DNA from 3 places in the Halomonas sp. GT genome. Region 1 is predicted to be linked to each of the others. Evidence: predicted binding sites of a transcription regulator. Region 1 holds the regulator's gene; each other region holds the start of a gene.
The links. Region 1 encodes LexA, which represses DNA repair genes until DNA is damaged. Its sites were predicted from a motif close to TACTGTNTANNTANACAGTA; they were not measured.

Region 1 (4,630 bases):
GCAACGCCACCGTGACCAGGAAAGTGCTTACCTACTGCCGCCATACCCGCTTCATGCAAACCATTTATAAAACTCTGCCCTAGAACAGCGACATGCGCAGGGTCGGTGCTGAAGCTGCGATCACCGATAACACTAGATATACCACTGTCGACATCTAAGACAGGAGCAAAGCTGATATCAAGACCGCAGGCAGCCATTTCCATGCCCAGCAACCAACCCGCATCTTTTGCTAATGCAAGACCGGATGCCGAATCCTCAGTGAATTGATCACCAATACGTGCCATAGCTGGCATGCGAGTAACGCCTTCTCTAATTCGCTGAACGCGACCGCCCTCTTGGTCAATACCAAGCAACAGCTCACCGCGGACACGACGAATATCACTGCAAAGCTTTCTAACCTGATAAGCATTCTCGACATTTCTAGCGAATAAAATGACACCGCCCACAGCAGGGTCCATCAAAAGATGTTTTTCAGCTTTGGTTAATCGCGGCCCTTCAAGGTCGAGCATGACCGGGCCTAAAGATTGAGTCATTGTGATGGATCCAACAAAAGGGCCGTCAATTTTAGTTGATCAATCTCTCGTGTCAAAAAATCAATAATAAGTTGCCTAGGTTTGGCCATCATGAAGCCAAACGGGTGTGCCCGGCGGCGCATGCTCAAAAAGATACACCAAGTTATCATTTCGCAACCGAATACAACCATGCGAAGCGGCTACGCCCATCGGTTGATCAGGTGGAGTCCCATGAAGGTAGATGAAGCGACGTTGAGTATCGACATCCCCGCCTCGATTCACCCCTCTCTCTAAACCACAGAGCCACAAAATACGCGTTAATATCCAATCACGATGCGGGAATTCAATCGCAAGTGCCGACGTAAATACCTCCCCAGTCCACCGCCTCCCGCGAAAAACGGCATTATTAGGCAAACCGTCACCTATGGATGCGCGGATATAGTGCCATCCAAGGGGGGTTTGACCACTGCCCTCTTGCTGCCCTACACCTTTCTCGCCGGTCGACACGGCACACGTGTGCAGCAACGTACGCCCTTTCCACCAGCTTAGTTGCTGCTGTTTGATATTGATTTCTATCCACCCATCATTCTGCGGGGGCAGATCAGCTAGCGTAGGCGTTCGCATAATGTCCTTCATCAGCAGCAGGCGGCAGCGGTGCATTCATGGCGGCAACTACGACAGGGCGTAAACGTCTTACCAAATCCCTCACTGTTACTTGCTCATTATAGTCTTTCGCGGCAATGTCTCGCAGTGCATCTAAACCAGACAGCGTAAAAATTACGGTGCCCAGCATGAAATGCAGCCGCCAAAAACGCTCAGCATCTGGTAAATCTGGCGTTGCCTGACGCACTAGCTCAGTGAAACGGGTAAACACGTCACCGTACTGCTGCTGGATATAACGTCGTAAGTGCCCTTGTGCCTGGCTATACGCCAACCCTAGAAGACGCATAAACACCTTCAAGCTATTGCGCTCAGCAGGCACGGCCAACACCGTGCTTGCCATTGTTTCCAACAGTACTTCAAGAGGAATCACATCACCGTTGTACTGCGCTTCAAGATCATCAAGCGCCGTATGAAAACGTTGCGAGAAGGGATCTAGATAGCGCGCAAACACAGCTTGGATAAGCGCCTTTTTAGAACCAAAATGGTAATTAACGGCGGCCAAATTAACCCGCGCTTTACTGGTTATATTGCGTAGCGACGTTTCAGCAAAACCACGCTCTGCAAACAGCACCTCAGCGGTATCGAGGATACGTGTTACCGTATCAGATTGCGCCATAGCGCCCTCCAGAAAACGAGTGTTTAAAACATCGTTAAATACTATGCCATAACGTTATTTGGCTCAATCACTTATCTTTAGCTTTTTACCCAACGCTAAAATCAACCCTAGGCACCTATTCAGACACCTGCCAACTGTCGCTGTCGCGTTTGCCGTTGATATAACACCCAGGCTAGTCGCTCTTGTCTCCATTTTCTCAAAACACTTCCATAGCGACCGGCATTGCGGGGCTCTCTTGCATGTACTGGACAGAGCAACATACTGTATACTTAACCACATACTGTTTAAGCCGACATGTAGCCACTGTCTTGTTCAATTTTTTGGAGTTTGTTATGTCGCGTCCACTGACTGCTCGTCAGCAGCATGTTTTTGATTTTATTGTTAAAACAATGGCTGAATTTGGCTACCCGCCGACCCGCGCAGAAATCGCCAAAGCACTCGGATTTCGTTCTCCTAACGCTGCTGAAGAACATTTAAGAGCGCTTGAGCGCAAAGGTGCCATCCGCATTATCCGTAATACCTCGCGCGGAATTCGACTACCTAATCAGGAACCGCAGGATGTAAGTGACGTTTCGACAACGGCGCCCGCAACCAATGTAGAACCACTACCAAATGGCTTACCGGTCATCGGAGAGGTGGCCGCAGGAAGTCCGATTTTAGCAGCGGAACACATTGATCGTTATTGCCCTCTACCCGCCGAATACTTTACTCCCAAAGCGGATTACCTTCTTCGGGTGCGGGGCTTATCAATGAAGGATGTTGGCATACTGGAAGGTGACCTTCTTGCCGTACATCGCACCGATCGAGTTCGAGATGGCCAGATTGTGGTAGCAAGGCTAGAAGATGAAGTGACCGTAAAGCGCTTTAAACGACAGGGCCATACGGTGACACTAATTGCAGAAAACAGTGACTTTGCGCCCATAGAAATTGATCTACGCACCCAGCAGTTAGATATCGAAGGAGTGGGCGTTGGTGTCATACGTGGCGGTAACGGCCAAGCACTGGGATAAGCGAGTAAGTGTAAATACCGGTGAGGCACTCGATAGAGATACTCACCGGCTATCGCAATGTTACTGAGAGTCTATATAGCGACGATCATTAAACGTAGCTACCCAACTCGGGTGATACACCAGCAAAATACTGAGTAACATCCCTGTGATAAAAGCCTCGGAGGGCATTAACAGGGGTAAGAAGCGCGCATACTCTTGGGCTAAGTACACAGCTTCAGAGTCGGTACCCGCCACCATGATTAGCAAGACAGCCGATAATCCTCCACCCAATGTTGCCAGCGCAGCGCCAAAAAAACCGCATACGAAAAGAAAGACCATCAAATTATCAGGCAGACGTCGGTCTACAAACCGCCATACCAGACCAGCAACGACCGCAGGCACAATGCCGGTTACCAACACATTAGCGCCTAGTAACGCCCATTCGTTGCGCCCAACGGCTGACATCGCAACATTAATCAGCACATTGCTAATTAATGCGAGCGGCACTTTAAATACCAACGTCATCAGGACAGTGAATACTAAGTGCAGGGTTAACCAATCGACTGCCTGAGCACGCAGTTGCCACATCAGCATCACGGCAAGCGTCGCGGCTAACCACCGATGCTGAAGCGCCACATCGTCTATCAGTGATCGCCATGGGCGCAGCCATATCATCCACGCGAGCACGCTAAACGATACCAACCACGTCAGCAACAATGCCCAGGGAGCTAAAACACTTTGCGCGAAAGACATGGATGCCCCTATCTACCCTCAGCTAACGACTAGCCAGCTGTAAATCTGAATTGATTAAAAAGTCTGATTAACTAAATAGCATGATTAGCTGAACACCACAGTCTTATTGCCATGGATTAATACTCGGTCTTCTAGATGCCATCGTAAACCACGCGCCAATACCGCTTTTTCGACATCGCGCCCGAAACGCACGAGATCCGTTGGCGTATGGCAATGACTGACCCGATGAATATCTTGTTCAATAATCGGCCCAGCATCCAGCTCTTCAGTGACATAGTGACAGGTAGCACCGATTAGCTTAACGCCTCGCTGGTAAGCTTGATGATAGGGCTTAGCACCAGCAAAAGAGGGTAAGAAACTATGGTGGATGTTAATCACCCGTCCTGCATAACGCGAACAGAGTGAAGGCGGCAAAATCTGCATGTAACGCGCCAACACAACACAGTCCGCTCGTGCACTATCAATTTGCGCCTGAACCTGCTCGAAAGCAGCTTGCTTATTTTCAGGGTCTACTGGCACATGATGGTAAGGAATGCCATACCATTCAGTGAGTGACCGCATATCTTCATGGTTTGAAATAACCCCAACAATGTCGCAGTCCAGCTCCCCTGCTTGCCAACGGTAAAGCAAATCAACCAGACAGTGAGACTCCCGCGACACCATCAGCACCACACGCCTGCGTTTTTGAGTATCAACCAGCGACCACTGCATGTGAAAGGCCTCTGCCACTGGCTCAAACGCGCTACGTAGCGCCTCTGCTGACATACCTAGGGAATCTGCCAGAATTTCATATCGCATGAAAAATCGACCAGTCTCTAGATCAGAATGCTGGCTGGCTTCGGTAATAGATCCACCCTGCTGAGCAATAAAGCTTGAGACACGCGCCACAATGCCCACTTGATCAGGGCAAGACACCACCAAACGGTAATAATGAGACATAAATAAACACTCTTGACATATTTTAACGGCACGATCGACAAGCACCTACCAGCGGTAGGGAAACGGTATATAGACGAAATAGTGTACCTTATGCTCATCAAGTAAGCATTGCAGGTGAGTGCCATGATGATTGTTACCCGCCCCCGCCTTCCCGTATA
Region 2 (4,630 bases), 150 kb from region 1:
AAACCCGCATGGTAAGCGGGTTTCTGCCGACCATGACAACTTTATTCATCTTTCCTTTCAATAAAAATAATTCCATTTTTTCAATAAGATAACTAGAAGCCTTTTGGGCTCGGCATCTGCTCAGATAATGATACCAGTCAGTATTTTCTTTCTAAAATGGCACTTCCCCTAGCATGACCAGCACCATACAAGCGTGTTAGGCCTACTTAACGACCAACAGCTCGTTCCACTTGGTAGTGTAACGAGGCGTTCTCCGCTCACTGCGCAGCGCCCAGGCATTTCCTTTACGGGGCAGGCCCAACTGTACCGTTCCCTTACCCAGCTCACGGTTGAGCTTGTCCATCGTCGTCATCAGGCGTTCGCTGCGCTTAGCCGCTTCGTCAGTTTGCGGGGTTTCAAGGGTGAGCTGTCGGTTAGCTTTGGGGGATAGATCAAGCAGCATTAGGCCGGCTTTGTGATAGGCGTATCCTTTTCGCCAGAGACGGCGTAGCCCTTGCACTGCGGCGGCAATAATCTCCCGACTGTCGTCAGTTGGTCGCTCCAGGGATATCACCACGCGTTGGCGATATTGGGGTAAATCTTTACGAAACGGGTTGGTGCGGATAAACACCATAATGGCGCTGGTGACGCTTCGCTGTTTGCGAAGCTTTTCACCCGCCCTGGCGGCATGATGCCGTAGCGCCTCCCTTAGCTGACGGGGATCGTTGGTAAGTCGCCCAAACGAACGAGAAACCATGATCTGTTGTCTGGGCTGGCTCATGTCATCTAGCTGAATGGAAGGTTGCCCCCGCAACTCCCAGACGATGCGCTCCTGCATCACACTAAAGCGCTGCCTAATACGCTTAGGGTCTGCTTCGCGCAGATCCCAGGCAGACTCAATACCCATCACCCTTAAACGTTCACCGGTACGGCGTGCCACGCCCCACAGCTCGGTCACCGGCAACTGCTTAAGCAGTGCCTTGGTCGTTTCACTATCAGCGGTCAGCTTACACACCCCGTGCTGTTTGTAGGCGGGATGTTTTTTAGCCGCTTGGTTCGCCACTTTGGCCAATACGCGGGTAGGTGCAAACCCCACGCATACGGGAATGCCTGTCCACTGTCGAACGGTATCGCGCATGGCTTGGCCCCGTGCCTCCAGGGTCTTATGTTCGAAGCCTTGAAACCCTACAAAGCTTTCATCAATGGAGTAAATCTCAACATGGGGTGAAAACTCGCCTAGCACTTCGGTGACCCGCTGGGACATATCGCCATACAGGGCGTAATTACTGGAGAGCAACACCGCTTGGCGACGAATATGCGATGCAAGCAGATGCATGGCCGTCCCCATCTCCACACCTAGGGCTTTGAGTTCGTTACTGCGAGCCACTACGCAACCATCGTTATTGGATAGTACCCCAACAGGACGACCTTCCAGTGACGGATTGAAGACCCTCTCGCAGGAGACGTAGAAGTTGTTGCAGTCCACTAAGGCGATCATTGCAACGCCGCTCCTGGGAAGCTGTGAAGCACATGAGTTACTACGCCCCAGACGTGGGACTCACGTCCATCTAAAGGAATGGGAGGATAAGCGGGATTACTGGCCCGGAGATAGGTCCGCTGCCCTACCCGCTCAAGGCGCTTTACCGTGAGCTCGCCATCAACACAAATCACTATAATTCGCCCTGGTAAGGCTTCGAGGCTGCGATCCACCACCAGCAAATCCCCATGGTGAATCCCATCGCCGATCATGGAGTCTCCTTCTGAGCGCACGAAATACGTTGCAGCAGGCCGTTTCACCACATAACGATGAAGATCAAGATCGGTATCCAAATGGTCATCTGCGGGCGAGGGAAAGCCAGCGCGCACGGCACAGGAATAGAGTGGTAAGGGCTGCGAAAACGTCAAAACGTCTGCTTGTCCCAGTAATGTAACAGGTAAAGTCATGGGCACCTCCATCATTAACTGTATATAAAAACAGTATCCGTAAAGTGCTTACTTAACGCAATACCTCATCGACGTATCCCAACCAATTTCAGATCTATATCACTCCTATGCATCCACCACCCTGGAACCTTTTTCCACTGCATAGGAGCGCTGTTTATGCCCCCATCCTGCACACGCTGTGCGTCACTGAGTACGTTGAACCTTGAGACTGCCCATCGCATTGGCGTCTTGGGTAGCACCCTGTTAGGGAGTGCCATCGGTGCCTGGCGTGCGACAGCCATGACTGGTCCACTTGCGGTTGCTGTCACTCGCTTTCCCCTTGCAAAGCTGCCTGCTGCATTGATGGGTGCGGTTGCCGGTGGCCAAACCGGCTCCCGTATCGCCCACTCGCTGCTTGAACAGTGGCTGCCCTTGGGTAACGGCACCCCATGGCTATGCCTGTCGTGCGGTCAAGCGTTTCGCTATCCCTATCCTCCCTTAGCGTCTGCCTACTAAACCTCGTCTTTTACCTTCGCCTACGGGCGGCTCCCTTACTTAAACACTTATTTGCGCTGGCGATTCGTCAGCGTTTTTTTATATCTGGAGAATGACTCATGGCACATCTAGTTGAACAAATGGCTTACGTTGGCGATACCCCTTGGCATGGCCTGGGGCAGCAGCTTTCACGTCATCAACCGTTGGAAATCTGGCAGCAACAGGCCGGTATGAATTGGCATATTGAAGAAGCGCCAGTGCGGTTTATTGCCGAGGGTGCCAGCCACTTGGGTAGCATCCACTCGTTCCCAGAACAGAAGGTGCTCTATCGCTCGGATACCAAGGCTCCCCTTTCCGTAGTATCTCAGCGTTATAAGGTGGTGCAGCCTGAGGAGATTCTGGAGTTTTACCGCGACCTAACGGAATACGCCGGTTATGAGCTGGAGACAGCGGGCGTGCTTAAAGGTGGGCGTAAATTCTGGGCGTTGGCCCGTAGCGGCTTAAGCACCTCGCTGAAAGGCCAGGATGAGGTGAACGACTACTTGCTGTTGGCGACGTCGTGCGATGGCACCCTAGCCACTATGGCGACCCCCACCACGGTGCGGGTAGTGTGCAATAACACGCTACAAATTGTCGTGGATGGTACGTCGCAGGCGGTGAAGGTGCCCCACCGTTCGGAGTTCGACCCCCGTGCAGTGAAACGCCAACTGGGTATTTCTGTTTCTCAGTGGAACGACTTCATGTATCGCATGAAGGCGTTAGCGGAACGCAAGGTCGACCACGGCGAGGCACAGCAGTATTTTCAGTCGGTACTCTGCGGTATTGATAAGGCGATAGACGATCCTTCCAAACTGCCCAACTATCGGGCGCTTAACAAGGTACAGAAGCTCTACCACGGCGAAGGCCGCGGTTCTCATCTCGACACTGCCAAAGATACTGCGTGGGGCTTGCTCAATGCTATTACCGAGTACGTGGATCACGACAAGCGTGCGCGCAGTAACGATACTCGATTGGATTCAGCGTGGTTTGGTCAAGGGGCTCAGTTAAAGCAGGAGGCATTGCAAACGGCCCTTGCCCTGGTGAGCTGACATGCTGTTTCTCATCATCTTACTGCTAATTCTTTTGGTTTTTATCTTACCCCTTATTGGATAGCGCGATCAGCCCAGCCATCTACACGGCTGGGCTTTTTGCATTTTACGTGGAGCACACCATGGCCAATCTTAGCCTTGATTTAGATATCGCATTAACCCAACTAACGGAACGACTGCTTACCCAAGACCAAACCTATGCCAAGACCTACGTCATGGCAAAGGGGCAGCTCTATCGCACCGAGCTGCGCTTATGCCCCGTTTCACCTAGTGAGCTTCCTGCCGATCTTTAATCCCTATTGAAGGTACTTCGTCATGGCAACTAAAACTAATGTGGTAAATCACGACTTATCTGCACCCTCTTTACAAGCTGTTCCTACGGTGCCTGCCCCTCACCTTGCAGAAAGCACGGCCATCATCCAAGTCATTGAGCGCGCTGCGCTCAACCCAGACGTTGATATCGACAAGATGGAGCGCTTATTACAGATGCAGGAACGGGTGATGGATCGCCAGGCCATGATGGCCTATAGCGCGGCCATGGCGGCCATGCAGACCGAGTTACCCAGCATCGAAGAACATGGCCAAGGCAATAACGGTAAGTACGCCACGCTGGAAGATATCGTCGATACCGTGCGGCCCATTATGCAGAAGTACGGCTTTGCAGTGAGCTTCCGTATTCAGACCCAAGAACGGGGCATTCAGGTCACCGGTGTGTTGATGCACAAGGACGGCCACCGTGAAGAGACCAGCATGCTGCTGCCTGCGGACATGAGCGGTAACAAAAACGCGGTACAGGCTTTTGGCTCGTCTACTAGCTATGGCAAACGTTACGTGCTGAGTGCCCTGCTAAATATCACGACGCGAGGCCAGGACGATAACGGCAACACCTGCACTAGAGTAAAGCTAGTAACACCCTTTCAGGCGGGACAGATCCAGCGGCTGATTAGCCAATGCCCCGCCACGACCCAGGAGTGGTTCAGTGGTAAATACGGTTCCGCCGTTCAGGTGCCTCAGGTTGATTTTGACAAGCTGCGAGCATCCCTCACCAAGCGTGCGGTTAATTAAAACGGCGTATCAATCCTACCTGAGTAAAGGAGGCATCCATGCAGATACTCAACATGGAGCAAGGCTCCCCTGAGTGGCTA
Region 3 (4,630 bases), 980 kb from region 1:
TTGGTCAAGCGGTCATGGTTTTGGTAGGGCTGGGGCTTCTCTATCTCGCTATCTACAAGAAGTTTGAGCCGCTGCTGCTGGTACCGATTGGGTTTGGCGGCATTCTTGCCAATATCCCTGAGGCGGGCTTGGCGATTTCAGCGCTCGATCAGGCGATCGAGGTTGCAAAACCCGCTGTACTGCAACAGATAGCCTCTGTACTGGGCGCTACCCTTGATCCACTAAGCGGTGTAGAAACCTGGCGAGAGTCACTGAAGGCAATCGCTCACGATGCTGCTGCCCCGGACCAGTTGCGAGCGGCAAAGGATATCGCCATGAACGTTGGTTATGGCGATGGCATGCTCTATAGCTTTTATAACGTAGCGATCGCCTCCGGTATTGCCCCGCTGATTATCTTTATGGGCGTGGGGGCAATGACCGATTTTGGCCCGTTATTGGCTAACCCGCGTACGCTCTTTTTAGGGGCAGCGGCTCAGTTTGGTATTTTTGCTACGCTGTTTGGTGCTGTTGCACTGTCGTCGATAGGAGTGATGGATTTTTCCCTCAATCAGGCCGCGGCAATTGGCATTATCGGTGGTGCTGACGGCCCGACGTCTATTTACGTATCGAGTGTGTTAGCCCCTGAACTGCTTGGTGCTATTGCGGTGGCGGCGTACGCCTACATGGCACTTGTGCCGTTGATTCAGCCGCCGATCATGCGTTTGCTGACCACTCAAAAAGAGCGTCAAATTAAGATGACGCAGTTGCGGCCAGTATCCAAGCTGGAAAAGGTTGTTTTCCCGCTAGTGTTGTTGATTCTGGTTGCGCTCTTCTTGCCTGATGCAGCGCCGCTATTAGGGATGTTCTGCTTTGGTAATTTGATGCGTGAGTGTGGTGTGGTTGAGCGCTTATCGGATACGGCGCAAAACGCCCTGATTAATATCGTGACAATTATCTTAGGGCTGTCGGTAGGCTCCAAACTAATGGCGGAAAGCTTTCTGACGTTTGAGACGCTGGGCATCTTGGGCTTGGGCATTGTGGCGTTTGGTATTGGCACGGCCGCAGGCGTATTGATGGCGAAGCTGATGAATTTGGTTAGCAAGATGCCGATTAACCCATTGATTGGTGCTGCTGGTGTTTCTGCGGTGCCGATGGCTGCACGAGTGGCGAATAAGGTTGGCTTGGAGTCGAACCCGCATAACTTCCTACTGATGCACGCCATGGGCCCCAATGTGGCAGGTGTTATCGGTTCTGCTGTCGCGGCGGGTGTTATGATTAAATATTTAGGCTAAGACCCGCTAGCAGTGCCATTGCGCAGTTGTTGTTACGTGATGGTTAGTGGCTAAAGCGCGGCTTACCGGGCAATTGCTCGCGTAAGTCGCGTTTTTTTGTCTAACATATCAATGGCTCTGTTACGGCGTCACTTTTTGAATATCGAGAGCAGTTTTTAGTCGGTTTTCAAGCGTTGTGAGACTTAGGGGTTCATCCCTTGGCCAGCCAATCGTGAGGCACACGCCGCTGCTATCATACTCTGCTTGTTGGACGGGAATTTTCTGTTCGTCACACCAAGTGCGCGCGACTGCCTCATGGGAAAAGTTAACGCGGAGCAGGTAATTTTCTCGTTCGACGACTTCGCATGTGGGTAATGTGTCAACCCCGGCGTTAACCGACTGTGCGTAAGCCCGGGCAAGTCCGCCAGTGCCCAACTTGGTGCCGCCAAAGTAGCGAATCACCACGCAGCCTATTTCTCCTATTTGACTGCCAAGCAAGGCTTGATACATGGGTCTGCCAGCTGTTCCTCCTGGTTCGCCATCATCAGAGAAACCTATATGTGTCTGTTCACCAGGAGGGCCTGCAATAAAGGCCGTACAGTGATGACTTGCATTGGGGTGGGCGGTTTTGGCTGCCTGCAGCATTGCATGAAAGTCAGCAGTGTTGGGCGCATGGCATATCCAAGTGAGGAAGCGACTTTTTTCAACCTCAATTTCAGCGGTATGCCATGTGGCGGGTGCTAGGTTTGGAACTCGGTAACGCAATCGATACTCCCTAAAGCGGGTGACGAATTAGTGGTGCCGAGTGTTGGTAGCGCCATGCTCGACGCCCATCACCATTCCCAGCACTTGAATATCACAATTATGCAGGAAGACGGCAGGCATGGCTGCATCTTCGGGCCATAGGTGAACGCCAAGCCGGCTAATGGAAAGTTGCTTTAGCGCAACTTCTCGCTGGTTAATCATCGCAATAGCCGTTTCTTGATGGCTGCCTTGTTGGTAACGGCGAATAATAATGACATCGCCATCGAATAGATTGCATTCACGCATTCTGTTGCCGCGCACGCGAAGCGCATAAGTATTGCGCCGAGTTACACGAGGTGCTGAATAAGCAGGACGACCGCTATTCAGCGTCGTTTGAGTTAGTGGCTGTTGAGTTAATGCCTGTTGAGATATGGTCAAGGGTGTTGGCATTGACATCGTCATACTGTTTTCTCCAATGCAGCGCCCGCTCCCTAGGCGTGTAATTGAGCAGATTGCTGTGTTTATGATCGGTAATGTTTTTTCATACAGTGGTCGTAGTATAGGCCTGTTTTTGCATACAGTGCTAGTGCTCTGCATTGTCTATTGTTCTTAAGCGAAGATAGGGAGGCGTGTGCTGCGACCCCAGACCGCAGAGAGCGACTGGCGAGAAAGGGGCTTTCCGTGTAGAGTTCGACGCAAAATCTACGTGCCTGGAGATATCCTTGAGCCTCTGCCTGCAAGCCCGACAGCTAGCCTGTGAACGCGATGACCGCTGGCTGTTTGAGGGGCTAGACCTTGATATTCAACGTGGTGAAATTGTCCGCATCGAAGGCCCTAACGGGAGCGGAAAAACCACACTGTTGAAAATTCTCTCAGGCCAGTTGAGCGACTACCATGGCCACATTTATTGGAATGGCGACTCAATGCGTGAGGTGCGTGAACATTTTCTCGCCAATCTACTCTATTTAGGACATGCCCCTGGCATAAAATCGGGTCTTTCTCCGCTGGAGAACTTAGCGTGGTACCAAGCGCTTAGCGGTGAAAAAGGCGATGATTACCAGCGTGAAGAAGCGCTGGCACAGGTCGGGCTTAGTGGCTTTGAAGATGTGCCAGCAGGGCAGCTTTCCGCAGGCCAGCAGCGGCGGATTGCACTTGCTAGGCTAACGCTTACTAAGCGGGCATTGTGGGTGCTGGATGAACCTTTCACAGCAATTGATCGCCATGGAGTGGCAGCATTAGAAGCTCAGCTTGTTGCACATGCCAATGCGGGAGGCTGTGTATTAGTGACGACACATCATGAGTTAACCGCATCCTCCGTGCTTAGGCGCATTCAACTGGGGTAGAAGGAGACAGCGTTGCCAAGCTCACACGCCACGACAGGCATCCCAGAAATGTCGATGCATGCGCCTTCCGGTGGGCTCATGGTCGCCATTAGTGCCACCTTTAAGCGAGATCTAACGCTTTTGCTACGCCGTCGTGGTGAAGTGCTTAACCCATTGGTGTTCTTTGCCTTGGTGATTACGCTCTTTCCGATCGGCATTTCACCTGATCCCCAGTTACTGGCAGAAATAGCGCCTGGGTTGCTGTGGGTGGCGGCATTACTGGCGGCATTGCTTTCCCTGGATAGCCTATTCCGGAGCGACTACGACGACGGTAGTTTGGAGCAGCTACTGTTAGCCCCTCAGCCGTTGGCGGCTCTCAGCCTTGCGAAAGTTGCCGTTCACTGGCTGCTGACAGGACTGCCTTTGGCCCTCATGGCACCGATTTTAGGTATCATGTTGGCACTTCCTGCCGGTAGTTACTTGGTGTTGGCGCTATCGTTGGCATTGGGAACCGCAAGCCTCAGCTTGATAGGTGCAATTGGCGCGGCGCTTACCGTCGGGCTTGCCAGAGGCGGTGTTTTGCTATCACTGCTGGTACTGCCACTCTATATTCCAGTTCTTATTTTTGGCGCGGGCGCTGTGCAGGCCGCTATTTTAGGCGATGGTATCGCGGCACATCTTGCTATTTTAGGCGCACTTTTAGCGATTTCGTTAATGCTAGCACCTTGGGCTATTGCCGCATCGCTACGCATCAGCATCAACGGTTAAAGGACGAAAACACCATGTGGGCCTTTATAAACAAACTGAGATCACCCAAGTGGTTCTACGCGATTAGCGCCAAGCTTCAGCCCTGGTTCTGGGTAGCCGCGGGGCTCTTGTTGCTGCTGGGAACCGTTTGGGGGCTGGCATTTGCTCCCGCGGATTATCAGCAGGGCAATAGCTTTCGCATTATTTATGTCCACGTTCCTGCCGCTTTCCTAGCGCAATCTATTTTTGTCTCAATGGCAATTTCAGGCTTGGTATTTATGGTCTGGAAAATCAAAGTGGCTGATATGGCAGCCACCGTAATGGCGCCATTAGGGGCTGCGATGACGTTTGTGGCACTTTTTTCAGGTGCGGTATGGGGAGTGCCTACCTGGGGAACTTGGTGGATGTGGGACGCGCGTTTAACGTCCATGCTGATTTTGCTGTTTTTGTATTTAGGTGTCATTGCACTGCGCGGCGCTTTCAGTAGTCGCGATAGCGGGTCTCGTGCAGCCTCAGTGCTGGCGATGGTGGGCGTGATTAATATTCCGATCATCAAATATTCGGTGG

Region 2: the regulator LexA is predicted to act here: its motif matches at 1,940-1,959, upstream of B6A39_RS08785 (LexA family protein).
Region 3: the regulator LexA is predicted to act here: its motif matches at 2,558-2,577, upstream of B6A39_RS03525 (LexA family protein).

What each region holds. Positions count from the first base shown of each region.
Region 1 covers NZ_CP020562.1:1,728,006-1,732,635, reverse strand. Annotated here, with positions in the region: gene nagZ (beta-N-acetylhexosaminidase) at 1-533, opposite strand, end outside; gene B6A39_RS08100 (L,D-transpeptidase) at 609-1,136, opposite strand; gene B6A39_RS08095 (TetR/AcrR family transcriptional regulator) at 1,114-1,791, opposite strand; gene lexA (transcriptional repressor LexA) at 2,124-2,801, shown strand; gene B6A39_RS08085 (energy-coupling factor ABC transporter permease) at 2,862-3,533, opposite strand; gene purU (formyltetrahydrofolate deformylase) at 3,618-4,472, opposite strand.
Region 2 covers NZ_CP020562.1:1,879,659-1,884,288, reverse strand. Annotated here, with positions in the region: gene B6A39_RS08790 (Y-family DNA polymerase) at 203-1,477, opposite strand; gene B6A39_RS08785 (LexA family protein) at 1,474-1,923, opposite strand; gene B6A39_RS08780 (hypothetical protein) at 2,080-2,418, shown strand; gene B6A39_RS08775 (DUF932 domain-containing protein) at 2,517-3,485, shown strand; gene B6A39_RS18895 (hypothetical protein) at 3,608-3,778, shown strand; gene B6A39_RS08770 (ERF family protein) at 3,801-4,550, shown strand; gene B6A39_RS08765 (lambda exonuclease family protein) at 4,589-4,630, shown strand, end outside.
Region 3 covers NZ_CP020562.1:750,300-754,929, forward strand. Annotated here, with positions in the region: gene B6A39_RS03515 (sodium ion-translocating decarboxylase subunit beta) at 1-1,271, shown strand, start outside; gene B6A39_RS03520 (IMPACT family protein) at 1,392-2,015, opposite strand; gene B6A39_RS03525 (LexA family protein) at 2,043-2,456, opposite strand; gene ccmA (cytochrome c biogenesis heme-transporting ATPase CcmA) at 2,717-3,337, shown strand; gene ccmB (heme exporter protein CcmB) at 3,386-4,084, shown strand; gene B6A39_RS03540 (heme ABC transporter permease) at 4,099-4,630, shown strand, end outside.